DNA from 2 places in the Methylobacterium sp. Leaf85 genome. Region 2 is predicted to be linked to the other one. Evidence: predicted binding sites of a transcription regulator. Region 2 holds the regulator's gene; the other holds the start of a gene.
The links. Region 2 encodes PhoB, which activates phosphate uptake and scavenging genes when phosphate is short. Its sites were predicted from a motif close to TGTCATNNANCTGTCAT; they were not measured.

Region 1 (7,331 bases), on a different contig from region 2:
CCCTCTGCGCCGATTACGGCATCGGCCCGGTCCAGGGGGCGAGCGTGCTGGCGGCGATGGGCGTGTTCGACTTCATCGGCACGGTGGCGTCGGGCTGGCTCTCCGACCGCTACGACAACCGCTGGCTCCTGTTCTGGTATTACGGCCTGCGCGGCCTCTCGCTGATGTTCCTGCCGTTCTCCGACTTCTCCTTCGTCGGCCTGTCTGTCTTCGCCGCTTTCTATGGGCTCGACTGGATCGCCACGGTGCCGCCCACCGTGCGGCTCACCGCCGCCCGGTTCGGGCGCGAGAAGGCGAACCTCGTCTTCGGCTGGGTGTTCGCGGGTCACCAGCTCGGGGCCGCCACCATCGCCTACGGCGCCGGCCTGTCACGCACCGCCCTGTCGAGCTACCTGCCGGCCTTCTTCGCCGCCGGCGCCCTGTGCATCCTCGCCGCCATCCTGGTCCTGACCCTGTCCCGTCCGGGAGACCGGCCGGACGCATCGCCCGCCGCCCTGCCGGTCCGGGGGTAGGGATGCACGGGTCACAGGATCTGCAGCCGGGTGTGCGGCCCGAGGCGCCGCAGTAGCCGGACGAGGTCGCCTCGCTTCACCGCGACGCAGCCCTCCGTCGGCAGGTATCCCGCCCGTGCCACATGGAGGAAGATCGCCGAGCCGCGCCCCGGCCGGATCGGCTGGCGGTTGTAGTCGAGATCGACGACGAGGTCGTAGAGACCGTCCTCCCGCCACATCCGCTCCGCGCTGACACCGGGGGCGGGTAGGACGATCGGCCGGTTGTAGCGCCGGTCGCGCGGGTCGTCGCACCAGCCGTCGTTCTGTCGCGTCCGGCGCAGAGCCAGCGCGGTGCGGGGGCGGGCCCCGAAATGGTCCGGGCGATAGGCCCCGGCCCGCAGGCGGAAGACGCCCCGCGGGGACAGGCCGTCTCCTTCGCGCTTGACCTGACCGATGCCGGAGCGGCCGAGCGCGCAGGGAATGACCGCATTGGCGGCGAGAATCTGCCCGCGAGTGGGATCACTCACCAGCCGGCGGACGCGGATGCGAGAGAGGGTCAAACGGATCATGTCGGCCTTATCGACCGGACAGACCGGCCCGAGCCAGTCCATTCCTGAGGCGGCGATGCGCGACGACGGCACCCATGCGAAACTTTTTCGGGGGTCGAACCGTCACGGACGTGCATACTCCGCCTCCGGCGCGCCCTCGTTCAAGGTTCTGACATAAACCCGCCATCACTCTGCTGTGTAGGCTCGCGGCCGACGAAGCGGTCGTCTCTCAAGTTTTCGGGATCGGCCCGTTCGGGCACATCCCTGTTGCGTGTGAAAGTATCCCCGGCCGATGTCGACCACCCATCGCCTTCTCGTCTGCGACGACGACGAGTCCCTGCGCGAAACCTTGATCGAACAACTCGACCTGTACGAGGAGTTCGTGACCGTCAGCGCGGAGGACGGGAAATCCGCCCTCGCCCGCGTGGCCGAGGATCGGATCGATCTCGCGATCATGGATGTCGGCCTGCCGGACATGGATGGGCGCGAAGCGGTGCGGACCATGCGCCGCAACGGTTATCGCGGCCCGGTCATCATGCTGAGCGCGCAGGATTCGGAAGAAGACACGGTGGAGGGCCTGGAAGCGGGCGCCAACGATTATGTCGCCAAGCCGTTCAAGTTCGCGGTGCTCCTCGCGCGCATCCGCGCGCATCTGCGCAGCCACGAGGCCAGCGAGGACGCCGTCTTCCAGATTGGCCCCTACACCTTCCGCCCCGGCGCCAAGCTCCTCATCTGTGAGCGTGGCTCGAAGCTGAAGCTCACCGAGAAGGAGACGGCGATCCTGCGCTTCCTCTACCGCGCCGGCCGCGAGGTGGTGGGCCGCGACACGTTGCTGGCCGAAGTCTGGGGCTACAACGCGCAGGTCACCACGCATACGCTGGAGACCCACATCTACCGCCTGCGCCAGAAGATCGAGCCGAACCCGGCCGTCACCGCCATCCTCGTGACGGAAGGCGGCGGCTACAAGCTGCTGCCCTGAGGATCAGGCGGCCGCATTCGGCGCATCACCGCCGGATGTGTGGAAGGCGGCGATTTCCCGAATCAGGTCGCGTTGCTGCTCGATGACGAGATCGGACAAGATTTCGTCGTCGTTCCCATCGATGACCGACAGCAGGCGGATATCCGGATATCGGCCCTCGAAGAAGACGAGGACCTCGGATTGCGCATAGGGATCGTTCGGATCCAGGCAGAAGTGATTGGACACCGGAATTTCCGTCTTCGTCGCCCTCGGGAGACGCGTCTATCCACCGGTTTCATGACATCCGTTTGATCGACGCTCCGTCCCTGCGCGGGCGCGGCGCCGGATTTCCCCCCTCGCCCGCCTTCGGCTAAGGCTAGCTCCTCCGGAGGGACGCCTCCGTCTTGAGGGAGCGGACGGCATTGGGGCTCGACGACGACATCGCGATCCTGGCGGCGGCCCCCCTGTTCAGCTTCATGGCGCGGGACGCCCTGAGGCTGCTCTCCTTTGCCGCTGAGCGTCGCAGCCTGACGCCGGGGGACGTGCTGTTCGCCCGCAACGAGCGCAGCGATGGCGGATACGTCGTCATGTCCGGAACGGTCGAACTGGCGCCGCGTGGCGCCGGTGCCGAGCCCGTCAGGGTCGGCCGCTCCGCCCTGATCGGGCAGATGGCGCTGTTCCTGCGCGGCGAGCGCCCCACCGATGCCCATGCCGTCACGGCGGCGGAGGTCGTCCGCATCACGCCCACGCTGATGCGCCGGGTGCTCGAGGAATTTCCCGATGCGGCCGAGGCGATCCATGCCGCCCTTCATGACGACCTCGGCACGTTGATCGAGGATCTCGACGGCGTGCGCGCCAGGATCGACGCCATCTGACATCGTATCGTCCTCTCGCCGGACGCACGATCTGGCAAAACCTGCCGGGACGGGCCAAAAGTCTTCCGTCCCTCAACACTCTTCCGGGAAGTGCTCATGCGCGCCGCCGTGGTTCTCTGCCTCGCTCTCCTGCCCGCCGCCCCCGCCCTGGCGGCATCCCCCTGCGAGGAACTCTGGGGCGAGCGCAACGCGGTCTATGCGGAGGCCGGCTACTGCTTCAAGACGCAGCGGGCGATCTCGGCCTTCGGCAACGTCAATTGCCGCTTCTCCGACATCCGCGACGTCCCGCTCTCCGCCCGCGACCGGGCGAAGGTCGGCGAGATCGTGCGGGAAGAAAGCCGTAACGGCTGCCGCGAGTGAGCCCACGCCTCGCCTGACGCGCCGAGGTGACAGGCCGGGCCGCCTTTTGTAAGCACGGCCCTTCCCCCTAACCGACCGGAACGCCACCATGTCCCACGCCGATCTCTCCACCACCATCGAGACCGCCTGGGAGGAGCGTGCCGGCATCGACGTCTCGACCAAGGGTGCCGTGCGCGACGCCGTAGACGAGGCCCTCGATCTCCTCGACTCCGGCAAGGCCCGCGTGGCCGAGAAAGTCGGCGAGGAATGGCAGGTCAACCAGTGGCTCAAGAAGGCGGTGCTGCTGTCCTTCCGCCTCAACGACATGGAGATCATCCATGGCGGACCCGATGGCGCCAATTGGTGGGACAAGGTGCCCTCGAAGTTCGAGGGCTGGAAGAAGAAGCATTTTCGCGAGGCCGGCTTCCGGGCCGTGCCCGGCTGCTTCGTGCGGCGCGGCTCCTACATCGCGCCCGGCGCCGTGCTGATGCCCTCCTTCATCAATCTCGGCGCCCATGTGGGTGAGGGCACGATGGTGGATACCTGGGTGACGATCGGCTCCTGCGCGCAGGTGGGGAAGAACTGCCACATCTCCGGCGGTGCCGGCATCGCCGGAGTGCTCGAGCCGCTCCAGGCCAACCCGGTCATCATCGAGGACAATTGCTTCATCGGCGCCCGCGCCGAGGTGGCCGAGGGCGTGATCGTCGGTGAGGGCAGCGTGCTCTCCATGGGCGTCTATATCGGCGCCTCCACGAAGATCATCGACCGGTCCACGGGCGAGGTCATGTACGGCCGCGTGCCGCCCTATTCGGTGGTGGTCTCGGGCACGACGCCCGGCAAGGACCTGCCCGACGGTACGCCCGGTCCCGGCCTCTACTGCGCCGTCATCGTCAAGCGCGTCGATGCCGGCACCCGCTCCAAGACCGCCATCAACGAGCTGCTTCGGACCTGAGACGCGCTCACACCCGATTCGATCGGCACTCTCCTCTTTCCCGCCGCGGAAAGAGGAGAGGCGGGCGCTCCTCATCGGCCCTGGCGCGACACAGGGCCGACCTGTGCGGCAGCGACCGGCGCGTTAGATCTTCCGTCCGATACAGACCGTCCCGGATGAGGCGTTGCCAGCGATGATCGAGCCTGCCCACTCCACCCGTGGCTTTCAGCTCGACGTGCTGGAGCGCAAGGTCCCGACTCCCTGCGACATCGTCGGGAGCGGCCCGGCGGCCCTGCTCCTGCCGGCCCTGTCGTCGATCTCGGCACGGGCGGAGATGCGGCCCCTCGCCAAGATTCTGGGCCACGACTACCGTTGCCTCATTCCCGACTGGCCCGGCTTCGGCAACCATCCGCGGTCCCGCATCGCCATGGAGCCGGAGACCTTCCACGCCTTCATGGATTCTCTGCTCGCGGCATTGCCCGGCCCCTACGCCATCGGCATCGCGGCGGGTCATGCGGGCCCCTATCTCGTGGCGGCCGCACGGCGGCATCCAGGTGTGTTCGACCAGCTCGTCCTCATTGCACCCACCTGGCGTGGGCCGCTGCCCACCGCTCTGGGCGACTCGCGCCGCGGCTGGCTCTCGGGCATCCGCAAGGCCATCGAACTTCCGCTGCTGGGCGAGGCGCTCTACCGCATCAACATCAGTCCTCCGATCATCGGCCGGATGATGCGCGCGCATGTCTATGCCGATCCGGACCACGTCACGCCCGGCATCATCGCCGACAAACACGCCGTGACGCTGCAGCCGGGGGGCCGTTTCGGCACGGCGGCCTTCGTCACCGGAGGGCTCGATCCGTTCAAGGTCCGCAAGGACTTTCTCGCCCTGATCGAGGCGGACGGACTTCCGCCGATCCTGGTTTTGCGTCCGGAGCGTGCACCCCGCCGGTCCGGCGCCGAGATGGACGCTCTCATCGCCGCCGGCCATGTGGCCAAGGCTTCGGTTCCGGGGGCCTTGAGTCCGCATGAGGAATATCCGGGAGAGGTCGCCGCCGCGATCCTCGCCGGCATCCGATAGGGGTCTCGTGCGCGGACCTGCGGGCAAACCTGTTACGGATCGGCGAAATGTCATGCGCTCAGGGTGCCATACGAGTGTCGTTCAGGAACCCTATGGCTCCCCTATCGCTTGCCATTCCCGACGCATTTCACCCTGAGCCGCCGCCATGTATTCTTTGTTTCCCGCTCTCGCGTCGCTCGCCTTCACGTCCTGCGCCCTGATGGCGGCTCCTGCCTCGGCGCAGGCACCCGCGCCGAACACGGCCGACAGCAAAGCCACGAGCGGAAAGCCTCGTTCGGCGCCGGCCGTCGCCACGACGCCGTTGACGCCGGAGATGCCGGCACGCGCGCCCTATCTGTCCGACGCCACCGCGCCCGATACGGTCGCGATCCTGCCCCCGCCGCCGCGGGGACAATCGGCGGCGGAGACGGCGGACAAGACCATCTTCGCAGGGACCCGCGCCCTGAAGGGCAGCGCGCGCTGGGAACTCGCCACGGCGGATGTGGCGGACGGCCCCTCGGCCATACTCGATGATTTCGCCTGCGTGCTCGGCCGCAAGATCGATCAGTCCCGCTCCCCGGCACTGATGACCCTGCTCGAACGCACCCGCCTCGATATCGGCCGGGCCACCCGCCCGCTCAAGGAGCATTACCGTCGCCTGCGGCCCTTCGTCGGCAACGAGGCCGAGATCTGCGTGGCGCGCACCCGCGAGCTCGGCGACGCCTTCAGCTTCCCGTCCAGCCACGCGACTCAAGGGTGGGCCTACGCGTCCATCCTCGCCGCACTGGTGCCGGAGAAAGCGACACAGTTCTTCGTCCGCGGCAAGGCCTACGGTGAGAACCGCATCGTCTGCGGCGTGCATTGGGCCAGCGACGTGGAAGCCGGCCGCACGACGGCCAGCGTCGTCGTCAGCGCGCTCCAGGGCGATCCGGGCTTCCGCGCGGATCTCGAGAAGGCGCGGGCGGAGATCGGCAAGAACCTGTCGCAGGAAGGCTCGCCGCCGGACGCGGCGATCTGTGCCCGCGAGACCTCGGCCCTGCGCGAACCCATCCTGTAGACGGCTACGGGGGCGCGGCGGCGGCCGAGGCCCTGAGCGCGGGTCACGCCGGGCGCGCCCCGACACACCCACCAAGCCCCTTCGATCTTGCCAAAACGAAGAAAGGCCCGACCGTTGATCCCGGTCGGGCCTTTCTTCGTTTTCCCGTGAAACGGAAGGGAAGGGGGTTACGCCCTTACCCCGCCGTCGTCTTGTTCCGTCTCCGGCGTCGGGCGAGGAGATTGAGTGCCTCGACGCCGGCCGAGAAGGCCATGGCGGTGTAGATGTAGCCCTTCGGCACGTGGGCGCCGAAACCTTCCGCGATCAGCGTCATGCCGATCATGATGAGGAAGCCGAGCGCCAGCATCACCACGGTGGGGTTGGCATCGATGAAGCGCGCCAGCGGGTCGGCCGCCAGCAGCATGACGGTGACGGCGGTGATGACGGCGATCACCATGATCGGCACGTGATCGGTCATGCCCACCGCCGTGATGATGCTGTCGATGGAAAAGACGAGGTCGAGGACGAGAATCTGCCCGACGGCGGCGGCGAAGCTCAGCACCACCGGGGAGGACGCATCCTCGTGGCCGTCATCGGGATCGACGGTCTCGTGGATCTCCTTCGTCGCCTTCCACAAGAGGAACAGGCCGCCGCCGATGAGGATCATGTCCCGCCAGGAGAAGGCCTTGCCGAAGATCTCGAAGACCGGCTGCGTCAGGTGGACGATGTAGGCGACGGTGCCGAGCAGGCCGAGACGCAGGACCAGCGCGAGGCCGATGCCGATGCGGCGGGCCTTGGTCTGCTGATGGGCCGGCAGCTTGTTGGTGAGGATCGAGATGAAGATCAGATTGTCGATGCCGAGCACCACCTCCATCACGATGAGGGTGGCGAGCGCCACCCAGGCGGTCGGGTCTGCGGCGAGTTGAAGAAGGGAATCCACGGGGAGAGAACCTCGAACGTCGTCAGGTCGGAAAGCGGCGGAAGATCAGGACGCGGCGGGGATGATGCCGGGGCGGTCGGCGGGTTCCGGCGCATAGATCCGGATGGCCTTCGGCACGACCTTGAAATGGGCCGGCGTGTAGGTGGAGAGTTCCCCGTC
Region 2 (7,331 bases):
GCGCTTGTCGGCAACAACGGCGCCAACCTCCTCGATGGCAAGGGCGGCGCCGACACGATGACCGGGTATGCGGGGAATGATACCTATGTCGTCGACAATGCCGGCGACGTTGTCGTCGAGGCGGCCGATCGCGGCATCGACGCCGTCCGCTCGTCCATCAGCTTGACCTTGGCGGCCAACGTCGAGACCCTCACGCTAGTCGGCACGGCTGCACTCAACGGCACCGGCAACGCTCTCGCCAACACTCTCACCGGCAATGCCGCCGCCAACCTCCTCGACGGCAAGGCCGGGGCCGACACCATGGCCGGCGGCGCGGGATCGGACACCTACATCGTCGACAATATCGGCGACAAAGTCGTGGAACTGAGCGACGCCGGCACCGACCTCGTCAAGGCATCCGTGTCCTTCTCGCTCGGGGGTTCCCACGTGGAACACCTGACGCTCACCGGCACCGGGAATCTCAGCGCCACCGGCAACTCGCTCGATAACGTCCTCAGGGGCAATGGCGGCGTCAACGTCCTCGACGGTAAGACGGGCGCGGACACGATGATCGGCGGTGCCGGCTCCGACACCTACATCGTCGACAACATTCGCGACAAAGCCGTGGAGGGGAGCGACGGCACCGGCATCGACCTCGTCAAGGCGTCGGTGTCCTTCTCGCTAGGGGGTTCCCACGTGGAGAACCTGACGCTGAACGGCACCGGCAACCTCAACGCGACCGGCAACACGCTCGTCAATGATCTCAAGGGCAATGCCGGCGCCAACCATCTCGACGGTGGCCTCGGGGCGGATACGCTGACGGGTTTGGCCGGCGAGGATACCTTCGTGTTCAGCACGAAGCTCGGCGCGACCAATATCGACCACATCACCGATTTCTCGGCCGGGATCGACACGATCCAGCTCTCGAAGAGTATCTTCGCGGCGCTCTCGGCCGATGACCTCGCGGCGGCGTTCAAGGACCTGGGTGTGACCGGTGCCAAGATCGATGCGAACGACCGCATTCTCTACGATCACGACACCGGTGCCCTGTCCTACGATGCCGATGGCAGCGGCACCACGGCCAAGGCGGTCCAGTTCGCCATCATCGACAACCGGGATAAGGCGACGCTGACTTACGCCGATTTCCTGCTGGGGTAGGCGTCCCGACACGCCCTTGGCCGAATGAGACTCATTCGGCCAGGGTCATTCCGACCGTCGAAGCCCTCGGCCACCCTGCCCGGGTTCTGCCAAGTGTCGAAAGCAGCCCCGGGAGCGGGGACCAAACGTAAGATTTTCGTCACTCGGACTGACCGCCCTGGTTTCACTCGTCCGTCGAGAACATCTCGTCGAAGGAATAGCCGGAGCCGCGCACGGTGCGGATCGGGTCGCTCTGGCGCGGGCGGTTGATAGCCTTGCGCAGGCGGCCCACATGCACGTCCACCGTGCGCTCGTCGATATAGACGTCGTGGCCCCAGACCCCGTCGAGGAGCTGCTCGCGCGAGAACACCCGGCCGGGGCTCTGCATCAGGAATTCGAGGAGCTTGAACTCGGTGGGGCCGAGATGGATCTCGCGGCCCTGGCGGCGGATGCGGTGGCTGACGCGGTCGAGTTCGATATTGCCGGCGATGAGCAGGTCCGCCACGTGGCTCGGCTTGGCCCGGCGCAGGAGCGCGCGGACCCGGGCGAGCAGCTCCGGCACCGAGAACGGCTTGACGATGTAATCGTCGGCGCCGGTGCCGAGGCCGCGGATGCGGTCGCCCTCCTCGCCGCGCGCCGTCAGCATGATAACCGGCAGCCGCTCGGTCTCGCGCCGGGCGCGGATGCGGCGGCACAACTCGATGCCGGAGAGACCGGGCATCATCCAGTCGAGGAGGACGAGGTCGGGAACCTGCTCCTGAAGGCGCAGATCGGCCTCGTCGCCGCGGGCGGCGGTGTCGACGACGAAGCCCTCCGCCTCGAGGTTGTAGCGGAGGAGAAGGGTGAGGGCCTCCTCGTCCTCGACGATCAGGATGCGCGTACTCATGCGGGTGTTTTCAGGGTGAGGGCGGCCGTCCCGTCACGCACGGGACGGCCGCGCGACGATCGTGCCGGAATGGCCCGATCGGAGGGACGGTCAGGCGCTGGCGGGCAACGACACGGTGGCGTAGTTCGATGCGTCGTTCTTCGGGCGATCCTGTTCGGCCAGTTCGTTCGTGCCGGTGACGAGGTAGTGGATCGTCTCGGCGATGTTGGTGGTGTGGTCGCCGATCCGCTCGATGTTCTTGGCGCAGAACAGCAGGTGCGTGCAGAACGAGATGTTGCGCGGGTCTTCCATCATGTAGGTCAGCAATTCGCGGAAGAGCGAGTTGTACAGCGCGTCGATGGCGTCGTCACGCTCCCAGACGTCGAGGGCGGCCTTCACGTCCTGGCTCGCATAGGCGTCGAGGACGTCCTTCAGCTGCTCCTGCACCAGGTCGCCCATGTGCTGGACGGCGATGACGATCTTCTGCGGCTGGATCTGCTCGGCGATGGCCACCACGCGCTTGGCGACGTTCTTCGACAGGTCGCCGATGCGCTCCAGATCGTTCGAGACGCGGATGGCCGAGACCGTCTCGCGCAGGTCGATGGCGAGGGGCTGACGCTTGGCGATGAGCAGGATCGCCCGTTCCTCGATCTCGTGCTGGAGGGCGTCGAGGCGCTTGTCGGCGCCGATCACCGCCTGGGCCAGGGGCACGTCCCGGCGTACCAGGGCGTTGCCGGAATCGGTCATCATCTTCTCGGCGATCCCGCCCATCTCGGAAATCGAGCGGCGCAGGTTTTCCAGTTCCGTATCGTAGGAACTGACGATGTGGTTGGGCATGCTCGCACTCCTCGACCGAGGCCGCCTCGGGCGGCCTGCATCGCGTAGGATCGGGTCCGGTGCCGCGGACGCGGCCCCGGCGGGCTCAGCCGAAGCGGCCGGTGATGTAGTCCTGGGTCTGGCGCTTCTCGGGGTTCATGAAGATCCGCGTGGTGGGGCCGAACTCCACCAGCTCGCCGAGATACATGAACGCCGTGAACTGCGAGATGCGTGCCGCCTGCTGCATGTTGTGCGTGACGATGACGATCGTGAACTCGGAGCGCAGCTGCTCGATCAGTTCCTCGATGCGGCCCGTGGAGATCGGGTCGAGGGCCGAGGTCGGCTCGTCGAACAGGATCACCTCGGGACGCTGGGCCACGGTGCGGGCGATGCAGAGGCGCTGCTGCTGGCCGCCGGAGAGGCCCATGCCGGACTGCTTGAGCTTGTCCTTCACTTCGTCCCAGAGGGCGGCCTTGCGCAGGGATTCCTCGACGCGGACGTCGAGATCGGCCTTGGGCAGCTTCTCGTAGAGGCGCAGGCCGAAGGCGACGTTGTCGTAGATCGACATCGGGAACGGCGTCGGCTTCTGGAACACCATGCCGATGCGCGAGCGCAGCTCGTTGAGATCGACCTTGGCGTCGAGGACGTTCTGGCCGTCGAGGAGGATCTGCCCCTCGGCGCGCTGCTCGGGGTAGAGGCTGTAGATCCGGTTGAAGGTGCGCAGGAGGGTCGACTTCCCGCAGCCGGACGGGCCGATCAGCGCGGTGACCTGGCGGTCGTGGAAGTTGAGGTTGACCGACTTCAGGCCGTGGAACGAGCCGTAATAGAAGTTCAGGTCCTTCACGGCGATGCGCACGGGGGCCTGCTCGTCGGCCTTGTGGCGGCCGGTCAGCTGAGCTTGCGTGATCGCGGGAGCGGCGTTCATCGGGTGCGTGTCCTTGTGGAGGGCGGGATGGGACGGGGGCGCGGGGTCAGCGCGCCCGCTCGCTCTTGATGACGAAGCGGGCCACGATCGAGAGGGCGAGGATCGTGGCGGTGATGAGGAGGGCGCCGGCCCAGGCGAGCTGCTGCCAGTTCGAGTAGGGCGAGAGGGCGAACTGGTAGATCATCACCGGAAGGTTCGGGATGCCGCCCATGAGGTTGGGCGAGAACCAGCTGTTGTTGTTGAGCGCGGTGAAGAGCAGCGGCGCGGTCTCGCCGGCGATGCGGGCGAGCGCCAGGATGATGCCGGTGACGATGCCGGCGCTGGCACCGCGCCAGGTGATGCTCTTGATGACGACGGAGGGCGGTGCGCCCAAAGCCGCGCCGGCCTCGCGGAGCGTCGAGGGCACGAGGCGGAGCATGTCCTCGGTGGTGCGCACGATCACCGGGGTGGCGATGATGGCCAGCGCCACGCCGCCGGCCCAACCCGAATAGGTCCCCATCGGCCGCACCATCAGGGTGTAGACGAACAGGCCGATCAGGATCGAGGGCGCCGAGAGCAGGATGTCGTTGAGGAAGCGGATCACGTCGGCGAGCTTCGAGTGGCGGCCGTACTCGGCGAGATAGGTGCCGGCCATGACACCCACCGGCGTCGCGATGACGATGCCGATCAGGGTCAGGACCACGCTGCCGAGGATGGCGTTGGCGATGCCGCCGCCTTCCGATCCGGGGCCGGGCGTCGGTTCGCTGAAGAGCAGCGGCGAGAAGCCCTTCACGCCCTCGACGATGAGCATGAGCAGGATCGAGCCCAGCACGACGATGCCGATCAGCGTCGCCACGGTGCTTCCGACGATGAGCAGCTTGTCCGCCACGCGGCGGCTCGACCGGACGCGGCTGGCCTTGAGCGGCGGAGCGTCGTTGGTGGTGAGGGTGTTCACGGCGTCCATGGTTCGGGCTCCAGAGGGCTCAGGCGACCTTCACGCGCCGGACGAGCAGGCGTGCGACGATCAGGACGACGAAGGTGATGACGAAGAGGATGCAGCCCAGCGCCATCAGCGAGTTGAGCTGCAGGCCGTCGGCCTCGTTGAACTCGTTGGCGATGCGCGAGGCGATGGTGGAGCCGGGATCGAAGATCGAGCCGGACAGGCGGTTGGCGTTGCCGATGACGAAGGTCACCGCCATGGTCTCGCCGAGCGCGCGGCCGAGGCCGAGCATCACCGCGCCGATGATCGACACGGACGCCTGCGGCACCAGGACGTGGCGGACCACCTCCCAGGTGGTGCAGCCGATGCCGTAGGCGCTCTCGCGCAGCACGGTGGGGATCTGGTCGAGCATGTCGCGGGTGATCGAGGCGACGAAGGGCACGATCATGATGGCGAGGATGATGCCCGCCGTGAGGATGCCGACGCCGGAGGGAACCCGCGCGTAGAACAGCGTGCCGACGATGGGCAGGCCCTCGACGAGGCTCGACACCGGCATCTGCACGTAATGGGCGAAGAGCGGGGCGAAGATGAACAGGCCCCACATGCCGTAGATGATGCTCGGCACCGAGGCGAGAAGCTCGATCGTCATCGAGACGGGCTTCCTCGCCCAGCCGGGGCAGAGCTGGGTCAGGTAGACGGCGATGCCGATGGAGATCGGCACGCCGATGACGAGGGCGAGAAGGGCCGAGACCAGGGTGCCGACGATGGCCACGAGGGCGCCGTACTGCTCCTGGCCGATGTTCCAGGCGCTGGAGGTGACGAAGCCGAAGCCGAACTCCCTGAAGGCCGGCCAGCCGCCATAGGCGATGGAGGCTAGGATGCCCGCGAGGAAGAGGAGGACCAGCAGCGCCGACGCGTAGGAGGCGGCGCGGAAGAGCTGGTCGCCGAGGCCGCCCGGCTTCTTGCGAGCGGGGGAGCCCGTGCGGGCCAGCGAAATCTGTTCAGTCAAGGCGGCCATCCGACGTCTGCTTCTTCACCTTGAGGGCTCGTATAGTGCGAGGTAGCGAGTGGCGAGGTGGAACACCGCGTCCACTCGTGGCGCAGGCCCAGCGTTTTTGCCGGGCCTGCGCGGTTTTCGGAGTTCAGCTGGAAGGCTGCCTTAGAAGACGGGCTTGCCGTCCTTGCCCTTGATCTCTTTCCACTCGGTGTGGACGAGGGAGACGACGTTGTCCGGCAGCGGCACGTAGTCGAGGTCGGTGGCGAGCTTGTCGCCGTTCTTGTAGGCCCAGTCGAAGAACTTCAGCACGTCGGCGGACTTGGCCGGATCGGCCGGGTCCTTGTAGACGAGGATGAAGGTGGCCGCCGTGATCGGCCAGGCATCGTCACCGGCCTGGTTGACGAGGGAGATGCCGAAGCCCGGGGCGGCCTTCCAGTCGGCGGAGGCGGCGGCGGCCTGGAACGCCTTGTCGTCGGGAGCCGGGAACTTGCCGGCCTTGTTCTGGATCAGCGCATAGCTGAGTTTGTTCTGCTTGGCGTAGGCCGATTCCACGTAGCCGATGGAGTTCGGCACCTGCTTGACGGTGGCGGTGACGCCCTCGTTGCCCTTGCCGCCCTGGCCGGCGGGCCAGCTGACCGTGGTGGCCGCACCGAATTCCTTCTTCCAGCTCTCGGAGACCGCGCTGAGATAGGTGGTGAAGATGCTCGTCGTGCCGGACGCGTCCGAACGGTAGACCGGGGTGATCGGCGAGTCGGGGAGCTTCAGCCCCTGGTTCACCGCGGCGATCTTGGCATCGCTCCACTTGGTGATCTTGTTGGCGTAGATGTCGGCGATGAGCTCACCGGTGAGCTTGAGCTTGCCCGGCTCGACACCGGCGATGTTCACCACGGTGACGACGCCGCCCATGACGGTGGGGAACTGGACGAGACCGTCCTTCTCCAGGGCCGGGCCCTTGAGCGGCGCGTCGGTGGCGCCGAAATCGACGGTCTTGGCCTGGATCTGCTTGATGCCGCCGCCCGAGCCGATGGACTGGTAGTTGAGGCCCGTGCCGGTCTCCTTGCGGTAGGCTTCCGCCCATTTCGAATAGACCGGGAAGGGGAAGGTCGCGCCGGCACCGGTGATGTCGGCGGCCTGAGCGACGGCGCCGAACTGCGCGGTGGCGAGCCCGATGGCGAGGGCGAAATGGAAGGGTTTCACGGTGGCTCTCCGTAATCTGTCCAGGCGCTGTAGGTGCCGCGCTGCAAGAGCGATCCTGCTGCAGCGCACCGTTACCCGCCCGATCATGCTGGCTCTATGACGGAGCCATGACAGATCGATGACAGGGGCTACCCGTTGACCGCATGAGCGGTGTGGGACAGGGAGAAAGCGGGGTGTGGACCGATGCCCGGACGAAGCGGCACGGTTTTGCGGCCTCGTGCGTTATACGATTCGGCGATGGCGACGACGGAGCAGCCCGTCTCGCCAGCCGTCCTGGAAGGTCAGCACCTTGGAGAACGAATCGAGTGTGACACCCACCGGGGGTGATGGCGATGCCGATTTCCTCGCCCTGCATGCGCGCAGGGAGGATCTGGAGCTCGAGCTCACCCGTGCCGAGCAGCGACGACAGTTCGGGACCGATCCGGACGAGGTCGCGAAAGCCGCCGAGGACGAGCGCGCCCTGCTGGCGGAGCTCGACGCGGTGATGACGCTGATC

Region 1: ASF08_RS19315 (acid phosphatase) is a predicted target of PhoB. The motif match lies at 5,282-5,298, and genes of this name have one in related genera.

What each region holds. Positions count from the first base shown of each region.
Region 1 covers NZ_LMME01000032.1:308,628-315,958, forward strand. Annotated here, with positions in the region: gene ASF08_RS19275 (MFS transporter) at 1-512, shown strand, start outside; gene ASF08_RS19280 (L,D-transpeptidase family protein) at 524-1,060, opposite strand; gene ASF08_RS19285 (response regulator transcription factor) at 1,332-2,018, shown strand; gene ASF08_RS19290 (hypothetical protein) at 2,022-2,243, opposite strand; gene ASF08_RS19295 (cyclic nucleotide-binding domain-containing protein) at 2,420-2,872, shown strand; gene ASF08_RS19300 (YARHG domain-containing protein) at 2,969-3,232, shown strand; gene dapD (2,3,4,5-tetrahydropyridine-2,6-dicarboxylate N-succinyltransferase) at 3,321-4,163, shown strand; gene ASF08_RS19310 (alpha/beta fold hydrolase) at 4,336-5,217, shown strand; gene ASF08_RS19315 (acid phosphatase) at 5,363-6,253, shown strand; gene ASF08_RS19320 (TerC family protein) at 6,429-7,172, opposite strand; gene ASF08_RS19325 (lipid kinase) at 7,218-7,331, opposite strand, start outside.
Region 2 covers NZ_LMME01000031.1:123,578-130,908, forward strand. Annotated here, with positions in the region: gene ASF08_RS16905 (calcium-binding protein) at 1-1,137, shown strand, start outside; gene phoB (phosphate regulon transcriptional regulator PhoB) at 1,301-2,002, opposite strand; gene phoU (phosphate signaling complex protein PhoU) at 2,093-2,818, opposite strand; gene pstB (phosphate ABC transporter ATP-binding protein PstB) at 2,904-3,722, opposite strand; gene pstA (phosphate ABC transporter permease PstA) at 3,769-4,665, opposite strand; gene pstC (phosphate ABC transporter permease subunit PstC) at 4,685-5,659, opposite strand; gene pstS (phosphate ABC transporter substrate-binding protein PstS) at 5,801-6,835, opposite strand; gene ASF08_RS16940 (hypothetical protein) at 7,143-7,331, shown strand, end outside.